DNA from 3 places in the Pseudoalteromonas sp. 1_2015MBL_MicDiv genome. Region 1 is predicted to be linked to each of the others. Evidence: predicted binding sites of a transcription regulator. Region 1 holds the regulator's gene; each other region holds the start of a gene.
The links. Region 1 encodes MetJ, which represses methionine synthesis genes. Its sites were predicted from a motif close to TAGACGTCTAGACGTCTA; they were not measured.
Positions count from the first base shown of each region.

Region 2: metA (homoserine O-acetyltransferase MetA) is a predicted target of MetJ. The motif match lies at 3,202-3,219, and genes of this name have one in related genera.
Region 3: metK (methionine adenosyltransferase) is a predicted target of MetJ. The motif match lies at 1,707-1,724, and genes of this name have one in related genera.

Region 1 covers NZ_CP012737.1:409,109-415,015, forward strand. Annotated here, with positions in the region: gene AOR04_RS01860 (malic enzyme-like NAD(P)-binding protein) at 1-393, shown strand, start outside; gene AOR04_RS01865 (ApaLI family restriction endonuclease) at 638-1,429, shown strand; gene AOR04_RS21995 (DNA methyltransferase) at 1,422-1,712, shown strand; gene AOR04_RS22055 (DNA-methyltransferase) at 1,706-2,614, shown strand; gene metJ (met regulon transcriptional regulator MetJ) at 2,711-3,034, opposite strand; gene metB (cystathionine gamma-synthase) at 3,324-4,571, shown strand; gene metL (bifunctional aspartate kinase/homoserine dehydrogenase II) at 4,577-5,907, shown strand, end outside.
Region 2 covers NZ_CP012737.1:2,832,137-2,838,043, reverse strand. Annotated here, with positions in the region: gene AOR04_RS12690 (histone deacetylase family protein) at 1-814, opposite strand, end outside; gene AOR04_RS12685 (PilZ domain-containing protein) at 868-1,236, opposite strand; gene ettA (energy-dependent translational throttle protein EttA) at 1,390-3,063, opposite strand; gene metA (homoserine O-acetyltransferase MetA) at 3,284-4,231, shown strand; gene AOR04_RS12670 (homocysteine S-methyltransferase family protein) at 4,221-5,294, shown strand; gene metH (methionine synthase) at 5,304-5,907, shown strand, end outside.
Region 3 covers NZ_CP012737.1:2,951,138-2,957,044, forward strand. Annotated here, with positions in the region: gene tkt (transketolase) at 1-1,521, opposite strand, end outside; gene metK (methionine adenosyltransferase) at 1,826-2,977, shown strand; gene AOR04_RS13185 (hypothetical protein) at 3,395-3,946, shown strand; gene AOR04_RS13190 (5-formyltetrahydrofolate cyclo-ligase) at 3,967-4,563, shown strand; gene rpiA (ribose-5-phosphate isomerase RpiA) at 4,617-5,270, shown strand; gene serA (phosphoglycerate dehydrogenase) at 5,280-5,907, shown strand, end outside.

The DNA.
Region 1 (5,907 bases):
TCAAACCCCGACCCTGAAATTGACCCCGCACTTGCACACAGCGCGCGCAACGATTTAATTATGGCGACAGGGCGTTCTGATTATCCAAACCAAGTGAATAATGTTTTGTGTTTCCCGTTTATTTTTCGTGGTGCACTAGATGTGCGCGCAAGTGCAATTAACGATGAAATGAAAATAGCAGCAGTAGAAGCGATTCGTAGTATTGCAAAAGAGCCTGTACCAGCAGAGGTCCTAAAAGCTGCCGGTGTTGATAAGCTGGAATTTGGTGCTCAATATATTATTCCAAAACCGATGGATCCACGTTTATTACCACGTATAGCAAGAGCGGTTGCTCTTGCTGCTGTTGAGTCGGGTGTGGCACAAATTGATTTGCCAGAAAGCTATATGCAGTAAAATTTAGCATGCTCATTATATTAATAGGTAAAGTTTGTATTCAATAAATAACATATGGCGCCATATGTTGCTTAGTACATTACTGTGAATAAACTTTAATGTTGCTAATATGGGGACGTTAGTGCTATTCACTTCTATAGTCTGAATTCTTACAGTAAATAATCATTTACTCTACTTACTATTGTCTTTATTTGATATCTTATAAGTGGTTTACGGCGTCATGACACATCAATAATGGAAATTTATGAAAGTTGAGAAAATGAATAAGAGTGAGTTAGCTGAATATTGTATCGCTCTTAAAATAGATACAAAAAATAAAACTAAAGCAGATCTTCTAAAGTTATTTTATCAACATGAAAGAATGCAAATCGATAAAGCTATAAACGACGGAGAATGTCTAGCTTTGTTAAAGGCTAAAATTAAGAAATTAGCAGATGAGTATTCTAAAAACTTAAATAGTAAAATTATTAAACGAAAAGAGGAAATGAAAGCTGATAATAACTCTCATTACCTTATTTACAGTGTTTTAGGTATACCTAGCAATGAGGGGGCGCTAATTGATGAATATCAAAATACAGGTCGTTTTTTATACAAGTATGCAGGATCTTTTCTAGAAGAGGCTGCTACTATGTGTATGTTCTTTTCAAACAGCACTGGTGGAAAAAGATTAGTAAAAAATACTATCGGTACTAAACCAAAAACCTTTGAAATAGATTTTTTAAACGACATGAATGCTGTTGAATTAAAGTGGCGTGATGCTACTACTGATGGTGATCATATAACTAAAGAACATACTAGAGTTCAGGTGATAAAAGATCATGGTTATAAGCCAGTTAGAGTGATGTTCTACTACCCATTACGTGAACAAGCCATCAAAATACAAGAAGCTCTAAAAACTATTTATAAAGGTGTGGAAGGTGAGTATTATGCTGGTGATGATGCTTGGGACTACTTGAAAACAGTAAGTGGTTATGATCTTAAAGCAATTTTAATGGAAATTGCAGACAATAAAGAAAAAGAAGTTTTACATGGTTAACGATATTTTATATGGTGATTGTCTTGATAAAATGGAACTTATCGAAAAAAACTCTATTGATTTAATTTATTTAGATCCTCCTTTTTTTACAGAAAAGAAACACACTTTAAAGAACCGAGAAAGAACTCAAGAGTTTAGTTTTAATGACAGTTGGGGAAGCAACTTAGGTTATGCAAAGTTTTTGGAAAAACGCTTAAAGTTAATGCATTCTTTATTAAAAGATAGCGGCTCTATTTTTGTTCACTGCGATAAGAGCGGTGAGCATATTATAAGGGGTTGTTAGATCATATCTTTGGAGCCAAGAACTTTCAGTCTGAAATCATTTGGGCTTATAAAAGGTGGTCTAATTCTAAGAAAGGGCTGTTACCTAGCCACCAAAATATATACTTCTACTCTAAAACTAAAGACTTCAAATTTAATACACTTTATAAACCATATTCAGAGACTACGAATATTGATCAAATACTTCAGCGAAGAACTAGGGATAGGCATAATAAGTCTGTTTATGATAAGGACAGTTTAGGTAATTCAATAAACGGCGCTGAAAAAAAAGGTGTTCCGTTAAGTGATGTTTGGGATATTCCTTATTTGAATCCTAAGGCAAAAGAGCGGGTTGGCTATCCGACTCAAAAGCCTCTTTTACTCTTAGAACAAGTAATTAATCTTGTTACTGCTGAAGGTGATATTGTTTTAGATCCTTTCTGCGGAAGCGGTACAACATGTGTTGCAGCAAAGCTTCTAGGTAGGAATTTTATAGGTATAGATGAATCTTTAGATGCGGTAAATTTAAGTAAAGATAGAATAGATAACCCAATAAAAACAGAGTCAAACCTTCTTAAAAATGGCCGTGATTCTTATAATAATGTCGAACATTCAGTCCTTAATTTTCTAAAAGGTATTGAATTTAATCCGATACAAAGGAATAAAGGGATAGATGCAATTCTTATTAAGCAATATGAAGGAACCCCTGTACTTGTAAAAGTGCAAAAAGATAATGAAACTTTAGGGGAAGCTATAAAATTGCTCAGTAATGCGATGAAAACAAAAAAAGCTAAAAAGGCTTTTTTAATACAAACGTCAGATGAAAATGAGCTTTATAAGATGGATATAGAAAATTTTGGTATGAGTATTATTATTTCACCTGCCTTAGAATTATCTCGACAATTAGCGAAAATTTATATTTAAGTACACATAGAGTTAGCTCTTAATTACCAACTAAATATTTTTATATCTGTTGGTAATTTACTAGTTTTGAACTGCGTGGATTGAAATATCTGAATTTTATTTAAGATCATTTAAGTCAGGTATATTTAGTTTCATTTCTTCCATTATCGATTTAGCCTCTACAGGTATCTTTTCTATATTATCTTTACTCAGGTCTTCATCGCTTGGTAAGGGTTGGCCTGTAAATGCATGTAAAAATGCTTCGCATAGTAACTCACTGTTTGTGGCGTGGCGTAAGTTTTTAACTTGACGACGAGTACGCTCGTCAGTTAAAACTTTCAGGACCTTTAACGGGATTGAAACGGTGACTTTCTTCACATGCCCTGATTTTTGCCCGTGTTCTACGTATGGGTGAATATACTCACCATTCCATTTAGCCATAAGATGTATCGTTGCCTCAGATTATTAATTTCTTACACGCCATAAAAAGCGTGTAAATATGCTTGAAATTCTATCGATTTAAAAAAGATAGTCAAATAATAGATACAGATCTACCTTAATAAGCTCAATGTGAATGCAAATATAACTACTTTTTAACAAGTTTAAGCACGTAATTTTCAAAGAACACTTTAATTTTTAGCTATCTAGAGCTTTAAAATACTTTGACTTCCCAAATTGAATAAACTACTCTTTTAGACGTCTAAACATCCAAATTAATCAGGTGACGAATATGAGCGAAAAAAACAAAGCAACCATTGCGGTCCGTAGTGGCGTTGAAGCCGATAAACACCACGGTGCAGTGGTCGCGCCAATCTATTTATCGACTACTTATTCGTTTGCCGATTTTGATACTAAACGCCAATATGATTATGGCCGCAGCGGTAATCCTAACCGCGATATCTTAGCCGAGACCCTTGCTGAGCTCGAAGGTGGAGTACGCGGCATAATTACAGCCACAGGCATGGCGGCTGTACACTTAGCAACTCAGCTGCTTAATCACGACGACACGTTAGTGATCCCACACGACTGCTACGGTGGAAGCTACCGTTTATTTACGTCCCTGCAAAAGCGTGGCTTGCTAAAGCTTGAGGTTTTAGATTTAACAAAACCAGAAAGTCTTCAAAAAATATTAGTAATTAAACCAAAACTCATTTGGATTGAAACACCAAGTAACCCTGTACTACGTTTAACTGATATTAAAGCGGTTACTGATATTGCTAAGCAGTGTGGCGCACTGGTGGCCGCTGACAATACATTTTTATCGCCTGCTTTACAAAATCCGATTAAGTTTGGTGTAGATATTGTGGTGCATTCAACCACTAAATATATTAACGGACACTCAGATGTAGTGGGCGGTGCTGTTATTGCTGCAACACAAGAGATCGGTGACGAGCTTGCTTGGTGGGCTAATAACATTGGTATCACAGGGGCACCTTTTGATAGCTATTTAACGCTTCGTGGTTTACGTACTTTAAATGTGCGATTAAGGCAGCATCAAGAAAATGCATTAGCAATAGCTAAGTATCTCGAAGAATCTGAGTTCGTTAGCCAAGTTTATTACCCTGGGCTTGAGTCGCACCCCCAACATGAATTAGCGAAAGCACAGCAGCTTGGTTTTGGTGGCATGGTTAGCTTTGATATTAAAGGCGATATAAACGATGCTGCGGCTTTTTTAACTAGTCTACATAACTTTAGTTTAGCTGAGTCGCTAGGCGGCGTTGAGAGCTTAATATGCCACCCTGCTACCATGACGCATGCAGGGATGGATGCAACAGCGCGCTTAGAAGCCGGCGTTGGTGATACGCTTATTCGTGTTTCTGTCGGAATAGAAGACATTGAAGATTTATTAGCAGATCTTGAACGTGTATTTACACTTGTAAAACCTGGCAGAAAAAACAATACAAATCGATTAACTAAAGGTGCGGGAACATCGAGCGGTGATGCTAAGTTAAGTGCCGCTTACCCCGCGCTTTGGTAACTAACATGACTAAAAATATACATAAATTTGGCGGTTCGAGTTTAAGTTCAGCGCAGCGTTACAAAAGTGTTGCGGGTATTATATTAGAGCACACACAACCTGGTGATTGCGTTGTGGTATCAGCAGCTGGGAAAACAACCGATACACTAGTTAAGTTATGGCAAAGTTACCAGCAGCAAGATACACATGTAATTGCTGATATTTTATTACAGTTAAATAATCATCAAATAGATTTAATAGAGCAGTTATTACAAGCTAATACAAAGCGTAACGCTCTAAAAATATTGAATGAAGAGCTATCAACAATAACGCTGTTAGCGCAAACAGGGCAGCTACAAGAAGCCCAATTGCTTGCTCATGGAGAGTTATGGTCAGCACGCGTACTCGCTGCTTACCTGCAGGAGCTTAATGTTGATGCGTGTGTTCACGATGCGCGTGCTTTATTTACATTAAATGATGGGCAGTTATTACATGAACAAAATACTCAACAGTGCGCAAATTTAATTGCGCATAATAAAATTAACGTTGTGACTGGATTTATTGCAGCTAATACAGCAGGGGATACTGTAACGCTTGGTCGTAATGGAAGTGATTATAGTGCGACCTTACTCGCTAATTATTGTCATGCAAAACAAGTCTGTATTTGGACTGATACACAAGGTGTATTTAGTACCGACCCTCGTAAAGTTAGTAAAGCGATTAAATACGCGAAGGTGTGTCGTGGACAGGCCAATTTGTTAGCACGACTAGGTAACCCCGTATTGCATGCTAAAACATTATCTCCTCTTAAAAATACGGATATAAAATTATCAGTACGAAGTAGCTTTGATGTACAAGCTAGCTCTACTGACATCGTTAAAGAAGGTAGTGCCAAACAAAAGCGCTTTATAACAACGTTACAAAATATTGATTTATTGATAGTTGAAAACTTAAGTGAAGGAGATATTGCGCATGTGAGTCAGCTTATTCAGCATAGCTTGCATCACTTTAGTCAAAATGGTGAGACGTACTTAGTTGTGCCAGCTATTTCGACGCATCAGGTTATTAGCTATTTTGAAGGTCGAGCTAATATTAACGAATCGAGCTTACACGGGTGTGCTGTGATAGCGCCAGAGCAAGATATTAGTAAATTGCACTTATTGGCGATTAATTTATTAAATGCACATGCGATTGAACCACGATTTGCACACCAAGATAGCGGCTATATTTTATTACTTACCGATCAAGTGATTGATAGCGATATACTTAGCATATTACACGATAAGCTGATTAACAAAGGGCAGGAAATTGCTTTAATAGTCGCTGGACTTGGTAATGTAGGTGAGGTGTTTATTGA
Region 2 (5,907 bases), 1.5 Mb from region 1:
GTGTGTTGTGTTCAAGGCAGCGTTTTAACACTAAATGGTCGCGTTTAATTATACCATCCCAGCTAATATCTAATTTACCCAAACCATCGCCTTGCCAAATATCAACGCCAGCATCATAAAGTACCAAGCTTGGGTTTAGCTCTTTAAGTAAATAACTCAAGGTGTCGTCAACTACGGCAAGGTATTCGTCGTCTTTCATATTATCTGCTAAGCCAAAATCTAAATCGCTAGCGGATTTTCTAAAGGGGAAGTTTTTTTCACAATGGATAGAACAAGTATAAGCGTATGCCTGATGCTGTAACATGGCCGCAGTGCCATCACCTTGGTGCACGTCTAAATCAAAAATAAGTACGTTAGTTACTTCACCCGATTCAATTAAAGTTTGCGTGGTAAAGGCAAGGTCGTTAACCATGCAGTAGCCTGAGCCAAAATCGGTATGTGCGTGGTGTGTCCCACCAGCAAGGTGACATGCTATGCCATGTTTTAGCGCTAAACGAGCCGTTTGTAATGTGCCTTGAGGGGCTGTAAATGTGCGCGCCATGAGCTCTTTTGACCAAGGTAGGCCAATGCGGCGCATGGCTTTTTCATCTAAGCGGTTGTTCCACAAATCGTGTATGTAATTTTCGCAGTGTATTAGCTCAAGTGGCGCTGGCGTGCCTAATATTGGCTCAACGAGGTTATCGCCAATCAAACCCAGCTCTTCAACATGCTGATATAAATGTGCAAACTTACTCATTGCAAAACGATGCTTTGGATCAAAGCTAAACGAATAGTTAGGATGATACACCAAAGGTAAATGTGGATTTAAAGTCATGTATTCACACGTTGAAAAATTTGCCCTATGGTAATCAACTAATCCTAATGAGTCTATTCTTGTGTGTCGTGAATCAACATGGCGAGTTCGCGATGTAATAGTTCGTCATCAGCTAAGTTTAGCTCTATTAAACGCTTTAAATAAGTAATGCTGTCTATATCAATATGGTGGCATTTTAAACCAATATGATCCGCTTCTATATGGCACACCACAACCTCCATTTTTATTTCTATTTCGCTTTGAGGCAGCGAAAAACGCAGAACAGCTTGGCTATTTTGGTTGCCAATAAAAGCATCACATTTAGTGATTAATGCGCCATGTAAAGATACATCAAGTAACTTACATGGGTATTGGTGATCATTAAAAATTACTTGTGCATCGGTTGAAAATAAAACACGAGAAAACTGACGACGATTTTGCATAACCTAATTTAGCCTTACTGTTTTTATAATAAATTAAGCATAGCGGGTAATTCTCTACATGCTAGCAAGATGTGCTCCTGTAATGCTGGTGGCATAAAAAAGCCCTGCAAAGTGCAGGGCTTAAGTTATACAAACATAAAATTAACCAATATTTTAGCCAATTTTTTTGTATTTAATACGTTTAGGTTGAGTTGCCTCAGCGCCTAGGGTCTTTTTAAGCCACTCTTCATATTCAGTGTAGTTACCATCAAAGAAGTTAATTTGACCTTCATCACGGTAATCTAAAATATGTGTAGCAATACGGTCAAGGAACCAACGGTCATGCGAGATACACATTACACAACCTGGGAACTCTAAAATAGCGTTCTCCAGTGCACGTAGTGTTTCAACGTCCAAGTCATTGGTTGGCTCATCGAGTAGTAACACATTGCCGCCAGCTTTTAATAACTTAGCAAGGTGTAAACGGTTACGCTCACCACCTGATAGGTCTTTAACAAACTTTTGCTGATCGTTACCTTTAAAGTTAAAGCGACTTACATATGCTCGGCTTGGGAACTCAAAGTTACCAATTTTCAGTACGTCTTGTCCGTCTGATATTTCTTGAAAAACAGTTTTGCTTTCGTCCATACCGTCGCGGAACTGATCAACAGTCGCAAGGTGTACTGTTTCGCCAACGCTGATGCTACCGCTGTCTTGCGTTTGCTCACCGCTTATCATTTTAAATAACGTTGATTTACCCGCGCCATTCGCGCCAATAATGCCCACAATGGCACCTTTTGGCATGCTAAAGCTTAAGTCATCAATTAAAACGCGATCGCCAAAACTCTTACGAAGATTAGTTACTTCAAGTACTTGGTCACCTAAACGCGGACCAGGTGGGATAAACATCTCGTTAGTTTCGTTACGTTTTTGGTAATCAGACTGCTGCATTTCAGTAAACTGAGCCATACGTGCTTTTGACTTAGCTTGACGACCTTTAGGGTTTGAACGAACCCATTCAAGTTCTTGCGCAATTGATTTTTGACGAGCTTTTTCAGATTTTTGTTCTTGCTGTAAGCGCGCATCTTTTTGTTCAAGCCAAGAAGAGTAGTTACCTTCCCACGGAATACCTTCACCACGGTCAAGCTCTAATATCCAGCCAGCTACATTATCAAGGAAGTAACGGTCATGCGTTACTGCCACAACAGTGCCTTCGTAATCGTGTAAGAAGCGCTCTAACCATGCAACCGACTCAGCATCCAAGTGGTTAGTTGGCTCATCGAGAATAAGCATGTCTGGTTTTTCAAGTAATAATCGACATATAGCAACACGACGACGCTCACCACCTGAAAGGTGCTCAATTTTAGCATCCCATTCTGGTAGGCGAAGTGCATCAGCTGCGCGTTCTAAAACGTTATCGATGTTATGACCATCGTGTGCCTGAATAACCGCTTCAAGCTCGCCTTGCTCTTTTGCAAGTGCGTCAAAGTCAGCACCTTCCATTGCGTACTCGTTATATACTTCGTCAAGACGGCTAAGTGCATGTTTAACTTCGCCAACGGCTTCTTCGACAATTTCGCGCACTGTTTTGCTTTCGTCCAGTACTGGCTCTTGCGGCAAGTAACCAATTTTTGTACCAGGCTGAGGATGTGCTTCACCTTCAAAGTCTTGGTCAACACCGGCCATAATACGTAGTAACGTAGATTTACCAGAACCGTTTAAACCAAGCACACCAATTTTAGCGCCAGGGAAAAAGTGCAACGAAATATCTTTTAAGATAGTGCGCTTAGGTGGCACAACCTTAGATACTCGACTCATCGAGAATATAAATTTATCAGGTAAAACCATGAAAGGAGCCTTCAAATAATAATAAAATTTTCAATGTTGTATTGTAGTGGCTCTCAGGTGAAACAGTCAACGAATGGCGGGTTTAAAGCACTAAAGCATGCTTGTAAGTAAAGTATAAAATCATGAATAAATTTCATTTGGACATCTATACATCTAGAGGTTGATATTTTTTACTTTCAGTTCATAATTAAGCTTCGGTTTTTATGAGCAGGAGTAAAGTATGCCAATTACAGTAAAAGACGAGTTGCCGGCAATTGCACGTTTACGTCAAGAAAACGTATTTGTAATGCCAAAAAGTCGTGCAAAAACGCAAGAAATACGCCCAATGCGTTTGGCTATTTTAAACTTAATGCCTAATAAAGTAGAAACCGAAGTTCAGTTTATTCGCTTACTTGCCAATTCGCCTTTGCAAGTAAACGTAGAACTACTGCGCCTCGACACTCACCGCAGTAGCAGCAATTCAGAAGAGCACCTTGATACCTTTTACCGTTATTTTTCTGAGGTTAAAGACAACAATTACGATGCATTAATAGTAACCGGTGCGCCACTTGCGCATTTAGAATACGACGATGTAGCGTATTGGGATGAGCTAAAAGTCATTATTGATTGGGCTGAGCAACACGTTACCTCTACGTTGTTTTCGTGTTGGGCAGCGCATGCAGCGTTATATCACCGTTACAATTTAAAACGCGATTTAAAAGACGATAAACTGTGTGGCGTATTTACTCACCAGTGTTATTTTGATCACGGTGCACTGACTCGCGGATTCGACGATACCTTTTTGGTACCGCACTCACGCTACGGCCATATTGATATAAATAAGATAAACGCCTGTGAAGAACTCGTTGTACTGGCAGGTTCTGAGCGAGTAGGGGCTTACTTACTTAAAAATAAATCAGGTAGCCAAGTGTTTATAACCGGCCACCCAGAGTACGACGCCGACTCGCTAAAAGCAGAATACGAGCGCGATTGTAAAAAAAGCCCTAATGCACCAAAGCCCGAAAATTACTTTCCGGATGACGATGCAACCAAACAACCTTCAAAAACGTGGCAAAGCCATGCTTTTTTACTTTTTTCGAACTGGTTAAATTACTACGTGTACCAAACCACACCGTATGATATTAATTTAGTTAGCCAAGACGTGAGGACTAACAACTATGCCGAATAACGCGCCTACAAATAATAAGCAAGCCGAAATAAGTGCTGCATTAAAAGAACGCATCTTAATTTTAGATGGCGCTATGGGCACCATGATCCAAGATCATAAGCTAGAAGAAGAAGACTATCGCGCAGAGCGTTTTAAAGACTGGCATGTATTAATTAAAGGCAATAACGATTTATTAAGCCTAACTAAGCCCGACTTAATCACTGATATTCATCGTGGTTTTTTATCAGCGGGCGCCGATATTATTGAAACCAACACGTTTAACTCGACCACTATTTCGATGGAAGATTACGACATGGCAAACCTAAGCCGTGAAATAAACCTAGAGTCGGCTAAATTAGCACGCGCCATTTGTGATGAATTTACGGCTAAAACGCCAGAAAAACCACGCTATGTAGCGGGTGTTTTAGGGCCGACATCTAAAACCTGTTCAATTTCGCCAGACGTAAACGATCCGGGTTACCGAAATGTCACCTTTGATAAGCTGGTTACTGCGTATATTGAATCAACCCTTGCATTAATGGAAGGCGGCGCCGATTTAATACTAATCGAAACTATATTCGACACGCTTAATGCAAAAGCCGCCTCGTTTGGCGTAGAAGAAGCCTTTGAGCAGGCAGGGCGTAAATTACCAGTTATGATTTCGGGGACTATTACCGACGCCTCTGGCCGTACGCTTTCGGGGCAAACAACCGAAGCATTTTATAACTCTATTCGCCATATTAAGCCTATTTCGATAGGTCTAAACTGTGCGCTTGGCCCTGATTTACTGCGCCAATACGTAGAAGAGTTGTCGCGCGTGTGCGAAACCTTTACATCGGTGCACCCTAATGCGGGCTTGCCTAATGAGTTCGGTGAATACGACTTAGAAGCGCCTGAAATGGCAACCGAAATTATCGATTGGGGTAAATCGGGCTTTATTAATATTGTAGGTGGATGTTGTGGCACCACGCCTGCGCATATTCGTGCTTTTGCAAAAGGTCTAGCGGGCGTTAAACCACGCCAACTGCCAGAGCTTGAAGTACGCATGCGTTTATCAGGCCTTGAAGCCTGTAACTTAAATTAAGGAGCCAACATGACCCAACAAATAGCAGTATTTACTAATGTCGGCGAACGTACCAATGTAACCGGTTCTGCCATGTTTAAACGTTTAATCATGGAAGAAGACTTTGAAGCCGCGCTAACAGTGGCCCGCGAACAAGTAGAAAATGGCGCACAGGTTATTGATATAAACATGGACGAAGCCATGTTGGACTCAAAAGCCGCCATGGTTAAGTTTTTAAACTTAATAGCCTCAGAGCCTGATATTTCTCGCGTACCAATTATGGTCGACTCCTCAAAATGGGAAGTAATAGAAGCAGGCTTAAAGTGTATTCAAGGCAAGGCAATTGTTAATTCTATATCGCTAAAAGAGGGCGAAGAGCCATTTATTCGCCAAGCTAAAATAATAAAGCGCTTTGGTGCAGCCGCTGTTGTAATGGCGTTTGATACCGACGGGCAAGCCGACACGGCAGACCGTAAGTTCGCAATATGTGCGCGCAGTTATAAAATATTGGTAGAAGACATTGGCTTTGCGCCAGAAGATATTATATTCGACCCTAATATATTTGCCGTAGCCACCGGTATTGAAGAGCACGACAACTATGCCGTAGAATTTATTGAAGGCACACGCCGCATTA
Region 3 (5,907 bases), 1.4 Mb from region 1:
AGCTTGTTGCCATGCAATTGCCGACTCAACTTGGTCACATGGACGCCAGTTGTATAAGTTAGGCGTTAAACGCATGCTTGCAATTTGCTCTACTGGTTGGTGAGTTGGACCATCTTCACCTAAACCAATTGAATCGTGCGTGTATACAAAAATGCTTGGTTGCTTCATTAATGCAGCCATACGTACAGCATTTTTTGCATATTCAACAAACATTAAGAACGTAGCACCGTAAGGAATAAAGCCTTTATGAAGGGCAATACCATTCATAATTGCCGACATACCAAACTCACGTACACCGTAGTAAATGTAGTTACCGCTTGCATCATCGTGTGTTAAACCTTTAGAGCCATCCCAAATTGTTAAGTTTGAGCCTGCTAAGTCGGCTGAGCCACCCATAAATTCTGGTAATAACGGACCAAATGCGTTTAATGCATTTTGCGATGCTTTACGAGACGCTGGGTTTGCAGGGTTTGCTTGTAATTGCTCAATGTACGCTTGAGATTTTTCAGCCCAATCGCCAGGCAGTTCGTTATTAATACGACGTTTGTATTCAGCCGCAAGCTCTGGGTATGCTTTTGCGTATGCTGCAAATTTTTCGTCCCAGCTTGATTCAAGCTGCTGACCTTTTTCTTTGCTATCCCACTTTGCGTAAATATCATCAGGAATTTCGAACGCATCGCCGGTCCAACCTAAAAACTCGCGAGATGCTTTAATTTCGTCATCACCTAGTGGAGCACCGTGACAATCGTGGCTACCAGATTTATTAGGTGAACCGTAACCAATAATTGTTTTACAACAAATTAGTGAAGGTTTGTCGGTAACGCTTTTTGCTTCTGCTATTGCAGCACTTACAGCATCGCTATCGTGGCCATCAACACCACTAATTACATGCCAACCGTATGCTTTAAAGCGAGCTGGCGTGTCATCTGTAAACCAACCTTCAACTTCGCCATCGATTGAGATGCCGTTGTCATCCCAAAATGCAACAAGTTTACCCAGACCTAATGTGCCTGCAAGTGAACCTGCTTCATGAGAAATACCTTCCATAAGGCAGCCATCGCCCATAAATGCATAGGTAAAGTGATCAACAATATCGTGACCTTCACGGTTAAACTGTGCAGCTAGCGCTTTTTCAGCAATGGCCATACCTACGGCATTTGTGATCCCTTGACCTAATGGACCCGTAGTAGTTTCGATTCCTGGTGCATAGCCATATTCAGGGTGGCCTGGTGTTTTAGAATGCATTTGACGGAAGTTTTTAATTTCGTCCAATGGTAAATCGTAACCACTTAGGTGCAATAGAGAATAGATAAGCATTGAACCGTGGCCGTTTGAAAGAATAAATCTGTCACGGTCAGCCCACTCTGGATTTGTTGGGTTATGTTTTAGATAATCGCGCCATAATACTTCTGCGATATCAGCCATGCCCATAGGGGCTCCAGGGTGACCAGATTTGGCCTTTTGTACTGCGTCCATTGACAAGACGCGAATTGCATTTGCAAGTTCTTTGCGAGATGGCATGAATTCTCCTACCTTTATATGTGTATTTGCACGGGTATTTATTATTCGTTTATGTATCCAAGTTTATTGAATACTGTTATACCGACCATTCTTACTTATTGTGGGGGCGGTGTGCAATTAAAAACCCCATAAAAGGGAGCATTATGAATATTTTTTAAGACCAGAACGACATTCGTAATTTTATTTAGACGTCTAGGCGTAAAAACACTATGCAAGGTGTTTTGTTTTCGATAAAATACGCCCCTTAATTTTTTAGCGCTAATACCGACGTTTGTGAAGCGCAATATTTGTGAGCAGAAATACAATGGCAAAACATTTATTTACTTCTGAATCAGTTTCTGAAGGTCATCCGGATAAAATCGCCGATCAAATCTCTGATGCGGTACTTGATGCTATCCTAGAGCAAGACTCTCATGCTCGCGTAGCGTGTGAAACGTACGTGAAAACCGGTATGGTTATGGTTGGTGGTGAAATCACGACTAGCGCATGGGTTGATATCGAAGAAATTACACGTAAAACAATTCGTGACATTGGCTACACAAATTCAGACATGGGCTTTGATGCCGATTCATGTGCAATTTTAAACACTATTGGTAAACAGTCTCCAGACATTAACCAAGGTGTTGACCGTACTAGCCCAGAAGAGCAAGGCGCTGGCGACCAAGGCTTAATGTTTGGTTACGCATGTAACGAAACAGAAGTACTAATGCCTGCTCCAATTACTTACTCACACCGTTTAGTTCAGCGCCAAGCGCAAGTACGCAAAAGCGGCGAGCTTAACTGGTTACGTCCAGATGCAAAATCTCAAGTGACTTTTGCATACGAAAACGGTAAGCCAGTAGGTATTGATGCTGTTGTACTTTCTACTCAGCACAGCGAAGACATTTCGCAAAAAGATTTAGTAGAAGCGGTGATGGAAACAATCATCAAGCCGGTACTTCCTGCAGAACTTATTACAAGTGCAACTAAGTTTTTCATTAACCCAACAGGTCGCTTTGTAATTGGCGGACCAATGGGTGACTGTGGTTTAACTGGTCGTAAAATTATTGTAGATACATACGGTGGTATGGCTCGTCACGGTGGTGGTGCTTTCTCTGGTAAAGATCCATCAAAAGTTGACCGTTCAGCAGCATACGCTGCACGTTACGTTGCTAAAAACATTGTTGCTGCTGGTCTTGCTGACAAGTGTGAGCTACAAGTTTCTTACGCAATTGGTGTTGCAGAGCCTACTTCTATCAGCGTTGAAACGTTTGGTACAAGCAAGCTAGAAGAAAGCCGTTTAATCGAGCTTATTCGTGAACATTTTGACCTGCGCCCTTATGGTCTAATTCAAATGCTTGATTTAGAGCGCCCTATCTACCTTCCTACAGCGGCTTACGGCCACTTTGGTCGTGACGAATTCCCTTGGGAACGTACAGATAAAGCTGAAGCACTTCGCGCAGCTGCTGGCCTTTAATTGGTTAGGTAACTATCTAAATACAAAAAAAGCGCCAATTGGCGCTTTTTTTATGTATTATAAATAGCAGAATAAATTCAAACTTAATTAAAATAACGGTACATTAATAAAAATATTAAGGCAATTTACTCTTTGTTGCTCGGTTTTTACTTATTCTTACATGGATGTAAGCCAGTAGCGCAGCGCAGGAGCCGTTACCGAGCCCACTAGGTTACAAACCTCACGCCGCGATTAAACAGCCCCTAGATTGAACAAATTTCAATCCTGAAAGGCCAACAAGCCCTAATCCACAGACTTTATTTTGTGATCGCACAGAAAGTAGCTCATAAGTTAAAATAATTTAATTTTACATATGGATGCCTTTATAAAGGAGTTCGGTTTATACTCTTTTTATTAAAAAGCTTTAGGGGTACTTAAATGGCCGACAATTTTCGCGTTATATTTGCTGGACTTGCTGATGGAGTAGACAGTAACGCTGCATCTATCAACCTTGCAGATAAACTAAAAACCTCAGAAGAAAAAGTAGCTCTTTTTTTTAAAGGAAAGCCACTGTTTGCACCGAGCCATAAAGACAAAGCACTAAAACAAGCCAAACTATTGGCTAGTTTGGGCATTAAAAGTAAGTTGCAGGCAGTTTCAAATGCAGCTAATACGCCAACTGAGCAACCTCAAAACAGTCAACGTGATGAGCGTATTTTTGATGCCCTTGATTACATCACCAGTAGCTTAATTCGCCTTGAAGAAAAACTCGAAGAGCTTGAACAACGCTTACCAGAAGAGCAATCAAAAAATCCTGAAATAGATGAGGATGACGATTGGCAAGACGACGATTTATTGCTTGATGAAGAGTCAGTAAGCACACCTAAAAAACGCAGTAATGTGCTTTTATATTCTTTAATAGCAACAGCCGTGACGTTACTTATTATATTGGCTGTATATTTGGCATTTCCTAGCTTATTTTCTTTATAATTGCATAGTGAAATCATCAAATGAATAATAACCGTGCGCAGATAAGAAAATCTATCCGTGAAATACGTAATAACTTGTCAAAAAATCAACAAAATTTAGCGGCGCAATCGCTATATATGAATTTTATTCAACACTTGAAAAGCGAAAACACAACGAATTCAAAGCATATTGCCATTTATTTAAGTAACGACGGAGAACTAGACACTTCATTGTTAATTAAAGAATTATGGAACTTAAACCACGTTGTTTATCTACCTATAATACACCCATTCAATGGCGCTAATTTACTATTTCAGCGCTATGAGAAAAACTCACCCATGAGGGCAAATCGCTATGGTATCTTGGAGCCTAAGCTGAACTGCTCTCAAATATGCCCATTACCAGCGCTTGATTACCTCCTTATGCCATTAGTTGCATTTGATAAACAAGGTAATCGCCTAGGAATGGGAGGTGGGTTTTACGACCGGACATTGGCGCGTTTACATGAACAAAATTGGCAAAAACCGCAACTAATTGGCCTTGCACATGAATGCCAATTAGTTGATGCTCTACCAATCGAGTCATGGGACGTACCACTTAAAACCATTATCACCCCAGATAAAACATACTGTTGGTAACATTTAATTTTGGTTACTAGCCGCATATTTCTGACATACATGAGCACAAAGCAATGACACAAGACGAATTAAAAAAAGCAGCTGCCTGGGCAGCACTCGAGTTTGTAAAAGAAAACACCATTGTAGGTGTCGGTACAGGCTCTACTGTTAATCACTTTATTGATGCCCTTGGCTCAGTAAAGGACACTATTGTAGGCGCTGTATCAAGCTCAGAAGCGTCAACTGCACGTTTGGAAGCGTTAGGTATTGAAGTGTTTGAACTTAATAACGTTGATGCTTTAGATGTATACGTTGACGGCGCTGACGAAATAAACGCTCAAAACGAAATGATTAAAGGCGGCGGCGCTGCGCTAACACGTGAAAAAATAGTAGCAGCAGTTGCAAAACAGTTTGTGTGTATTGTTGATGACACAAAGCTGGTAGATACATTGGGCGACTTCCCGCTTCCGGTAGAAGTTATTCCAATGGCGCGCAGCTACGTTGCACGAGAATTATTAAAACTTGGTGGTGACCCTGTTTACCGTCAAGGTGTAGTTACCGATAATGGTAACGTTATATTAGATGTATTTAACTTAAAAATTACCAATGCCAAACAACTTGAAACACAAATTAACTCAATTGTTGGCGTAGTTACCAACGGCCTATTTGCGATGCGTGGTGCTGATAAAGTGATTATCGGCACTAAAAATGGGCCTCAAATTAAATAGGATGAGGTTATGAGTAAGGTATCGTTAGCAAAAGACAAAATTAAAATTCTCTTGCTTGAAGGTGTTCACCAAAGCGCTGTTGAAACGCTAAAGCGTAACGGTTACAGCAACATCGATTACGTTAAAACATCCTTACCTGAGGACGAACTAAAAGAACGCATTAAAGATGTACACTTTGTAGGCCTTCGTTCTCGCACTCATATAAGCGAAGCGGTATTAGATGCCGCTGAAAAGCTCGTTGCAGTTGGTTGTTTTTGTATTGGCACAAACCAAGTTGACCTAGACAGCGCACGCGAACGTGGTATTGCTGTATTTAACGCACCGTTTTCTAACACTCGTTCTGTTGCTGAACTTGTACTCGGCGAAATTCTGCTTTTACTACGTGGTATTCCAGAGCGTAATGCAGCGGCTCATCGTGGTGGCTGGTTAAAAACAGCAAATGGTTCGTTTGAAGCACGTGGTAAAACATTAGGTATTATTGGCTACGGTCATATTGGTACTCAGCTGGGTATTATGGCTGAAAATATCGGTATGAACGTGGAGTTTTACGATATCGAAGATAAGTTATCACTGGGTAATGCAAAACAAGTTCATAACCTAACTCAGCTATTACAACGCTCTGATATTATTAGCTTAC